DNA from 2 places in the Streptomyces griseiscabiei genome. Region 2 is predicted to be linked to the other one. Evidence: riboswitches for the same ligand, from Rfam matches in the RefSeq annotation. Region 2 holds a riboswitch; the other holds the start of a gene.
What was found. Region 2 has a riboswitch for S-adenosylmethionine ahead of thrC (threonine synthase). Riboswitches for the same ligand answer to the same signal wherever they lie in the genome.
Positions count from the first base shown of each region.

Region 1 (4,971 bases), on a different contig from region 2:
CGTCCTGCTGACGACGACCCGGCGCGAGGACCGCCGGGGCCCGGTGCGGATCACGGTGGAGGAGATCCAGCTGCACAGCGAGCGGCCGGTGACCGGCCCCTGGTCCCCCGCCGAGTCTCGCTGTGCCCTGCTGCTGGCCACGGTCGTGGTCCTGTGGTGCAGTGAGCCGCTGCACCGGGTCTCTCCGGCGGTGGTCGCACTGATCGGCGCGGTCGTCGCCGCCTCACCGGCCCTCGGCACCGTACGGCTGAAGGACGCACTGCGGACCGTGCCCTGGTCGATGCTGCTCTTCATGGCCGCGACGATGGCGATGGGCGTCGCGCTCAGCGACTCGGGAGCGGCGAAGTGGCTGGTCTCCGGGCTGCCCCCGGGGGTCACCCCGCTGGTGTTCCTGGTGGTGGTCGTGGTGGTCAGCACGGCCGCGCATCTGGTCCTGCAGTCCCGGTCGGCCCGCTCGTCGGTGCTGGTCCCGCTGGTCGTCGCGGCGGCCGTGGGCGCCGGTGTCAGCCCGGTCGCCGCAGCGCTCGCCTCCACCGCCGCGGCGGGCTTCTGCCACACCCTCCCGGCCTCCGCGAAGCCGGTCGCCCTCTTCGCCGACCTGCCCGGCACCCCCACCTACACCCCCCGCGACCTGCTGCGCCTCTCCGCCGTCCTGGCCCCGCTGACCGCCGCCCTGGTCGTGCTCTTCGCGGTGGTGGTGTGGCCGCTGCTGGGTGTCCCGCTCGTCCCGTAACCACTCTTCAGGAGCCCTGAGAACATGCTGAACCGAGTCGCCGTAGCCCCCAGTGGCTTCAAGGAGTCCCTGTCCGCCGAGGCCGCCGCCGACGCCATCGCGGAGGGCGTCCGCCGCGTCCTGCCCCACGCGGAGGTGGATCTGATCCCGCTGGTGGACGGCGGCGAGGGCACCGCCGCCGCGCTGGCCACCGCCACCGGCGGCCGGCTGGTCCCCCGGCTCGCCACGGGCCCGGTCGGCGATCCGGTCGACACCCACTTCGCCCTGCTCGGCACGCACGACCCGGCGGCGACGGGGATCGCCGTGGTCGAGATGGCCGCCGTCGCGGGCCTCACCCTCGTCCCCCGGGCCCTCCGCGATCCCGGCGCCACCACCACGTACGGCGTCGGCGAACTGATCCGCGCCGCGCTCGACACCGGCGTACGGCGGATCCTGGTCGGCTGCGGCGACTCCGGCACCTCGGACGGCGGGGCCGGTGCCCTCCAGGCGCTGGGCGCCCGGCTCCTGGACGCGCGGGGCGCCGAACTCCCTGCGGGAGGGCGGGAGTTGGGCCGTCTGGACCGGATCGACCCGTCCGGTCTGGATCCCCGCCTCAGGGAGGTGGAGCTGCTGGTGGCCTGCAACCCGTTCAACGTGCTCTGCGGCGACCGGGGGGTCGCCCGGGTCTTCGGCCCGCAGAAGGGGGCGACACCGGAGCAGGTCGAGGAGCTGTCGGCGGGCCTGGAGAACTGGGCGCGCGTCCTCACCCGTGACCTCGCCCCGCCGAGCACGGACCTCCGCGCCGGCCCGGGGACCGGTGCCTCCGGCGGGCTGGGCGCCGGGCTGGCGGCCCTGGGCGCCCGGCTGCTCCCCCGCTTCGAGGTGCTCCTGGGCCATCTGGACCTCGACGCCCGGCTGGCCCGCGCCGACCTGGTCGTCACGGCCGAGGGCGCCCTCGACCACCAGACGCCCCGCGGCAAGGTCCCCGCCGAGGTGGCCCGCCGCGCCAAGCTGTACGGCCGCCCGGTGCTGGCCCTCGCGGGCACCCTCGGCGAAGGCGCGCACGAGGTGCCGGGTGTCGACGCCTGCACCGGCATCCTGCCCGCCCCGATGGCCCTCGCCGAGGCCCTGGTCCGCGCGAGCGAACTGCTCACCGACGCCACCGAGCGGGCCCTGCGGATGATCGTGCTGGGCGCCCGGGTGACGGCGGGTTCAGCCGCCGCGGATCACCCGCCGGGTCAGACGGCGGGGACGCAACGCCCGTCCTCCGTACGGTAGTTCCACTGGGCGCCGTTGCTCACCAGCTCCTTCACCGCGCCCACGAACCGTTCCACGTGCTCGTCGGGGGTGCCCGCGCCGAAGCTCACCCGGATCGCGTTGAGGGACCGCTCGCCGGGCGCGGCCTCGGGGGCGCCGCACTCGCCCTGCGTCCCCGGGTCGCTGCCGAGCAGGGTGCGCACGAGGGGGTGGGCGCAGAAGAGGCCGTCGCGGACGCCGATGCCGTACTCGGCGGAGAGCGCGGCGGCGAAGTGGGAGCTGTTCCAGCCCTCGACGACGAAGGAGATCACGCCGACACGCGGGGCGTCGTCCCCGAAGAGGGAGAGGATCCGCACCTCGGGCACCTCGGCGAGCCCGGCCCGTACAGCGTCGATCAGATACCGCTCGCGGGCGACCAGCGTGTCGAACCCGGCCTCGGTGAGGGCCTTGCAGGCGGAGGCGATGGAGTAGGCGCCGATGACGTTGGGCGAGCCGGCCTCGTGGCGGGCGGCACTCTCGTGCCACTCGACGTCCACACCGCCGTCCGTGCGCCGGGTCACCTTGCGGGAGGCGCCGCCGCCGGCGAGGTACGGCTCGGCCGCGGTGAGCCAGTCGGCGCGGCCGGCGAGCACGCCCGAGCCGAAGGGCGCGTACAGCTTGTGGCCGGAGAAGGCGACCCAGTCGACGTCCAACTCCTGTACGGAGACGGCGTGGTGGGGCGCCAGCTGGGCCGCGTCGAGCACGATCCGCGCACCGTGCGCGTGCGCGGCGGCGGCCAGCTCACGCACCGGCCAGATCTCCCCGGTGACATTGGAGGCCCCGGTGACGCACACCAGCGCCGGCCCGTACGGGTCGCGCCCCGCGAGCGCCGACTCCAGCGTGGCGACGGCCTGTTCCGGCGTCCGGGGCGCGTCCAGATAGGTCACCCGCGCGTCCCGCCAGGGCAGCAGCGAGGCGTGGTGCTCGGTCTCGAAGACGAAGACCTGGCAGTCGGCGGGGAGGGCGGCGGCGAGGAGGTTCAGCGAGTCGGTGGTCGACCGGGTGAACACCACCTGGTCGCCGTCCCGGCAGTCGAGGAACTCGGCGACGGTCCTCCGGGCGTTCTCGAAGAGGTCCGTCGACAGCTGGGAGAGGTACCCGGCGCCCCGGTGCACGCTCCCGTAGTACGGCGCGTACGCCGCCACGTCGTCCCATACGCGCTGCAGGGCCGGGGCGCTGGCCGCGTAGTCGAGGGCGGCGTAGGTGACCTCGCCACCGGTGACGAGCGGGACGGTGACATCCCGTCCCAGAACGGGCAGCGGGGCACAAACGGACTGGGTGGCGGCAAGGGTGGAGACAGACATGGCGAACTCCCGTGAGGGGCATGCGAAAGCAAGGCATGCGGAGGAAAGAGAGAAAGAGAAAAGGGGTGCGCGGAGGCGGGGCTCGGCGGCCCTATCGCATTCGCTTGCTCACGGAAGACTCCCTCGAAGCCGCGCTTGCCGTAGACCTCGCTGCCTACGGCCCGGTCTTCACCCGGGGCACCCCGCCACGGAAGGAGGGTTGCCGGACAGCCAGCCGGGGCTATGGGCTGTCACTCATGACCTGAACCAGAACGTACGTGAAGTGATCGCCGCGCCGCAACCTGTGTCCGGATCGCGGGATGGGGCGCCTTCCGGAGTGGGGGTGCGGTTCGTGGGCGGGTGCGGGTCCGGTGGGGCTTCTCGCGCAGTTCCCCGCGCCCCTGAAAAGCAGGGGCCTGGTCCTTCAGGGGCGCGGGGAACTGCGCGACCAGCCCCCACCGGACCCGCACCCGACGAACTACCGGTTCGTCGCCGTGACCCACCGCTCAAGAGCCCGCCGCGCCGCCCCGGAGTCGATCGACTCCGCAGCCTTCGCCATGCCATCACGCACCTGCTCCGCCAGCGACGCGGACGTCGGGTCCAACGCCACCAGCGCCGCCGCCGAGTTCAAGAGCACCGCGTCCCGCACGGGCCCCGTCTCCCCGCCCAGCAACCGCCGCGCGACATCCGCGTTGTAGGACGCGTCGGCCCCCCGCAGCGCCTCCACCGGCACCAGCTCCAGCCCGACGTCACGCGGGTCGAAGGCCTCCTCGGTCACCTGGCCGTCCCGGACGACCCAGACCCGCGACGTCGCCGTGGTGGTCAGCTCGTCGAGGCCGTCGTCGCCGCGGAAGACCAGCGAGGAGTTGCCGCGCCCGGCGAAGACACCGGCCATGATGGGCGCCATCCGGGGGTCGGCGACCCCGACCGCCTGGGCCCGCACCTTCGCCGGGTTCGCCAGCGGCCCGAGCGCGTTGAAGACCGTACGGATGCCCAACTGCCCGCGCGCGGCGGCCACATGACGCAGCGCCGGGTGGAACTTCACCGCGAAGCAGAAGGTGATCCCGGCCTCCTCGGCGACCTCGGCGACCCGCTTCGGTGTCAGCTCCAGATTGACGCCCAGCTTCTCCAGCACATCGGAGGCGCCGGACGCCGACGAGGCGGCGCGGTTGCCGTGCTTGACGACCTTCGCGCCCGTACCGGCGACGACGATCGACGACATGGTGGAGATGTTGACCGTCTTGGCGCCGTCCCCGCCCGTACCGACGATGTCGACGGTCCGCCCGGCCACCTCGATCAGATTGGCGTGCTCGTACAGCGCGTCGACGAGACCGGTGATCTCGGCGACCGTCTCCCCCTTGGCCCGCAGCGCCACCACGAACCCGGCGATCTGCGCGTCCGTCGCCTCCCCGCGCATGATCTGGTCCATCGCCCAGAACGTGGCGCCGGCGTCCTGGTCGTGCCCGGACAGCAGCGCGTTCAGCACGGCGGGCCAGGAACGGCCCGCCGCGGTGTCGCCTCCAGCGGGGGTCACAGCGCTCATACGGCCGCTCCTGGGTGTCGTAGACGTGACGTGGAAGAAGGTGAACCCCACCCTATCCAGCCACGAGCACGGCGAAGGGCCCCCGTCCGAAGATCGGACGGGGGCCCTTCGACCGTGGTGTGGCGAAGCGAAGCGAT
Region 1 is NZ_JAGJBZ010000001.1:3,754,098-3,759,068, forward strand. It holds gene J8M51_RS16395 (SLC13 family permease) at 1-733, shown strand, start outside; gene J8M51_RS16400 (glycerate kinase family protein) at 758-1,990, shown strand; gene J8M51_RS16405 (aminotransferase class V-fold PLP-dependent enzyme) at 1,951-3,312, opposite strand; SAM riboswitch class IV at 3,439-3,554, opposite strand; gene trpD (anthranilate phosphoribosyltransferase) at 3,770-4,834, opposite strand; gene qcrB (cytochrome bc1 complex cytochrome b subunit) at 4,971-4,971, opposite strand, start outside.
Region 1: it holds a riboswitch for S-adenosylmethionine, as region 2 does, so the genes downstream of both, J8M51_RS16405 (aminotransferase class V-fold PLP-dependent enzyme) here and thrC (threonine synthase) in region 2, are expected to answer to the same signal.

Region 2 (4,971 bases):
GGATTGCTCCGGACCGCGCTGGCGCCCGCGACGGACGGCTCGCATGCCTCGTGGTTCCTTGCCCCACCCGGCCTGCGGGCCTCACCGACCCGATCCTCGTTGTCACTCTCACCTTCAGAGTGCTAACGCCAATGATTAGCACTCGGCATGGTCGAGTGCAAGCGGCTCTCGATGATCCGCAGGTGAACACGCCCCTGCCCACCCCTGCCCACCCCCCGCGCACCCGGCCGCCGCCCGCGCACACGAGAGGGCTCGCACCCCGAAACGGGATGCGAGCCCTCCGATGAAGAACGAAGAACGTCGCTGCGTTGAACCCGGCGCGTTACTTCAGCCGGCCGCGAGCCGGACCATGTCCGCCTGCGGCCCCTTCTGACCCTGCGAGATCTCGAACTCGACCCGCTGGCCCTCTTCCAGGGTGCGGTAACCGTCCATCTGGATCGCGCTGTAGTGGACGAATACATCCGCACCACCGTCGACCGCGATGAAGCCGTACCCCTTCTCCGCGTTGAACCACTTGACGGTGCCCTGAGCCATGCCTAACTCCCCTATTACTGGCCCTTGCACAGATCCACACTTCGCGGATCCGGGTCAGACCTCACCCCCCAACGGTTGGGGGTGTGCGCCGGAACGCGTCGACCGCGGCCGAATGTATCTGTCCAACTGCCCTCTGCAACAGGTCAATCGGACGAGAATTCTGGACACGACCGGTCGGGAATGTACGAACAATTCGTCCGAATTCAGGGCAAGTCGGGCCCCACAAAAGGGAAGAAATGCGCAAATGGCCTGCACACTTTGGCTACTTCATATAGGGCGTGCGGCGCGATCACATATGCGCCCGGCATGCAATCACTACGGTGATCCGACCGGGTTCCCCAACTCTACAGTGCTCAACCATAGAGAATTGCCCCCTCCGCTTCTCTCACGGAGGGGGCAATTCGATGAACACTCGGTAATCAATATTACCGACGGTTACTACCGGCCGGTACTGACCGGCGGTCAGCCACCGGCGACCGCGGGAATGATCGACACACCGGCACCGTCCGGCGTGGCCGTCTCCAGCCCCTGCTCGAATCGGACATCGTCGTCATTGACGTACACATTCACGAACCGCCGCAGTTTGCCCTGATCGTCCAGAACCCGGGCGGCGATCCCGTTGTGGTTCTTCTCCAGATCGGCGATGACCTCGGCGAGGGTGGCCCCCTCGGCACTCACCTCGGCCTGACCGCCGGTGTAGGTGCGAAGGATGGTGGGGATACGGACGGAAACGCTCACGATGGGACCTCCGGTCAGGATGTGCTTGTCAGGGGCGCGGGGAACTCTTACGCGAGCCCGGCCTCACGGAACGAATCCAGGCTGGGCCGAATGGTCGCGGTCAGCCCGGTACCGGCCACCGCGTCCAGCGTCTTCAGACCGTCGCCCGTGTTGAGCACCACGGTCGTCAGCGTGGGGTCGAGAAGCCCGTCCTCGATCAGCTTCTTCGTCACCCCCACGGTCACCCCACCCGCGGTCTCCGCGAAGATCCCCTCCGTCCGCGCCAGCAGCTTGATCGCCTCGACGACCTGCTCGTCCGTCACGTCCTCCACGGCACCGCCGGTCCGCCGCGCGATGTCCAGCACATACGGCCCGTCCGCCGGGTTGCCGATCGCGAGCGACTTGGCGATGGTGTTCGGCTTCTGCGGCCGTACGACGTCGTGGCCCGCCTTGAAGGCCACCGACACCGGCGAGCACCCCTCGGCCTGCGCACCGAAGATCTTGTACGGCTTGTCCTCGACGAGCCCGAGCCTGATCAGCTCCTGCAGCCCCTTGTCGATCTTCGTGAGCTGCGACCCGGAGGCGATGGGCACCACCAGCTGGTCGGGGAGCCGCCAGCCGAGCTGCTCGCAGATCTCGTACGCGAGGGTCTTGGAGCCCTCCGCGTAGTACGGCCGCAGGTTGACGTTGACGAAGCCCCAGCCCTCGCCGGCCGGGTCGCCGATCAGCTCGGAGCAGAAGCGGTTCACATCGTCGTAGTTGCCCTCGATGCCGACCAGCTCGCCGCCGTAGACCGCGGCCATGACGACCTTGCCCTGCTCCAGGTCGTGCGGGATGAACACACAGGACCGGAAACCGGCGCGGGCTGCGGCGGCGCCGACGGCACCGGCCAGGTTGCCCGTGGAGGAGCAGGAGAGGGTGGTGAAGCCGAAGGCGCGGGCCGCCTCCAGGGCCTGGGCGACGACACGGTCCTTGAAGGAGTGCGTCGGGTTGCCGGAGTCGTCCTTGACGAAGAGCTTGCCGGTGTCGACACCGAGCGCGGCGGCCAGGTTGTCGGCCTTCACGAGCTGGGTCCAGCCGGGGTTGATGTTCGGCTTGGTCGCCACGTCCGCCGGGACGGGCAGCAGGGGCGCGTACCGCCAGATGTTCGCCGGGCCGGACTCGATCGTCTTCCGCAGCGCTTCCGTCTCGTACGCGGAGTAGTCGTACGCGATCTCCAGCGGCCCGAAACACTCCTCGCAGGCGAAGACCGGGCCGAGGGGGACGCGGTGCCCGCACTCACGACAGCTCAGCGCGGCGGCGGGGCCGAGGTCTACCGTGGAACCGGTGGAGACGGGGGAACCGGTGGATTCGGTGGTGTTTGCGGCAGTCTGCGCAGCCATGGAGGGGAGGCCCTTTCTCCTCATCTTCCTCACGACGCACTTCGCCGTGAGACGGATTTGGCACCTTCCCGAGCCGGGAGCCTCACCACGACAACGTGGTCAGACCGGCTGGAGGGTTGCCGGGGCTTCATCGGGCCGTATCCCTCTGCCCCTCTGGATGAGCGGTATTTGGTTGTATACGCCGACGAACACCGACATGCGATGGTCACCAGCGTTGTCCAAGACTGTAACCGAAGGCCAGGACAGTTGAGAGAGCCGTCCGAACCGCGAGATGAACGCAGAGGAGCCGCGCACTGTGCTGAAGGAAGTCGAGCGCTGGCTGAGCACCCGCTCCTGGTCCATGTCCGACCGCCCGCTCCACCAGATCATGGCCGCGAAACGGGCCACGGGACAGACGGTCAGCGTCGTGCTGCCCGCGCTGAACGAGGAGGAGACGGTCGGCGACATCGTCGCGATCATCCGTCATGACCTCATGCGGCAGGTGCCGCTCGTCGACGAGATCGTGGTCGTCGACTCCGGCTCGACCGACCGGACCTCCCAGGTCGCGGCCGCCGCCGGGGCGACGGTCGTGCACCGCGACGCGATCCTGCCCCGGCTGCCGGCCGTGCCCGGCAAGGGCGAGGTGCTGTGGCGGTCGCTGCTCGTCACCTCCGGCGACATCGTCTGCTTCATCGACGCCGACCTCAAGGAGTTCTCCTCCGACTTCGTCTCCGGGATCGTCGGACCGCTGCTCACCGACCCCGGCGTCGACCTCGTCAAGGCGATGTACGACCGCCCCCTCGGCTCCGCCGCCGGCCAGGGCGGGCGGGTGACCGAGCTCATGGCCCGCCCCCTGCTCAACATGCACTGGCCGCAGCTGGCCGGCTTCGTCCAGCCCCTCGGCGGCGAGTACGCGGCGCGGCGCTCCCTCCTGGAGCGGCTCCCCTTCCCCGTCGGCTACGGCATCGAGCTGGGCATGCTCGTCGACGCGCTCCACCTCGTCGGCCTCGACGCGCTCTCCCAGGTCGACGTCGGCGTCCGCAAGCACCGGCACCAGGACGGGGCGGCGCTGGGCCGTATGTCCGCGGCGATCTACCGCACCGCCCAGCTGCGGCTGGCCCGCGGCCACCTGATCCGTCCCGTCCTGACGCAGTTCGAGCGCGGGCGGGAGGGGTTCGAGCCGCGCACGTACTCGGTGGACCTGGAGGAGAGGCCCCCCATGGCCCAGATCGAGGAGTACGTGGAGCGCCGGGCGGCGTGAGGGGGTGGGGGGTGCGGGTTCGTCGGCGGCCGCGGCCCGGTGGGGCTTCTCGCGCAGTTCCCCGCGCCCCTGAAAAGCAGGGGCTGCGCCCCACGCTTTTCAGGCCCGCAGGGGCCTGGTCTTTTAGGGGCGCGGGGAACTGCGCGACCAGCCCCCACCGGGCCGCACTCGCCACTCAACAGGCACCCCACCCCCATCAGGCGCTCCTGTATACGGCCGCATCAAACGTTTGACCGGCGGAGCCCCTGGCTAGGGTGAGCCGTATGGCATCAACACGCGGTGCACAGATCCTCGTCGCCTCCAACCGCGGCCCCGTCACCTACGCACAGGACGACACGGGCGCCCTCACGGCGAAACGCGGCGGCGGCGGCCTCGTCTCCGGCCTCTCCGCGATCGACCCGGAGTCGGGCGCGGTCTGGGTGTGCTCGGCACTCGGCGACGGCGACCGCGAGGCCGTACGACGCGGCGTCGCCGAGCCGGGCGTACGGATGCTGGACATCCCCGCCGACGTGCACCACGACGCGTACAACGGCGTCGCCAACTCCACGCTCTGGTTCGTGCACCACATGCTCTACCAGACCCCGCTGGAGCCCGCCTTCGACGCGGAGTTCCGGCGGCAGTGGGCGTCGTACGAGACGTACAACCGCGCCTTCGCCGAGGCCCTCGCCCAGGAGGCGGCGGACGGCGCGGCCGTCCTCGTCCAGGACTACCATCTGACCCTGGTCCCGCGGATGCTCCGCGACCTCCGCCCCGACCTGCGGATCGGCCACTTCTCGCACACCCCGTGGGCGCCCGTCGACTACTTCCGGATGCTCCCCGACGACATCGCCGCGCGGGTGCTCGACGGCATCCTCGGCGCCGACCGGGCCGCGTTCCTCACCCGGCGGTGGGCGGACGCGTTCACCGAGTGCGCCCGCGCCGTCCTCGGCCCCGACGCCCCGTCCGGCACCCGGATCGGCGTGCACGGTCTGGGCGCCGACGCGGACTTCCTGCGGACCCGCGCCCACCGGCCGGACGTCGGCGACCGCATGGCCGCGCTGCGCGAGCAGATCGGTACGGCCCCGGACGGCACCCCGCGCCGCACGATCGTCCGCGTCG
Region 2 is NZ_JAGJBZ010000004.1:418,580-423,550, reverse strand. It holds gene J8M51_RS41340 (cold-shock protein) at 328-534, opposite strand; gene J8M51_RS41335 (MoaD/ThiS family protein) at 997-1,272, opposite strand; gene thrC (threonine synthase) at 1,320-2,633, opposite strand; SAM riboswitch class I at 2,651-2,797, opposite strand; gene J8M51_RS41325 (glucosyl-3-phosphoglycerate synthase) at 2,929-3,873, shown strand; gene J8M51_RS41320 (alpha,alpha-trehalose-phosphate synthase (UDP-forming)) at 4,137-4,971, shown strand, end outside.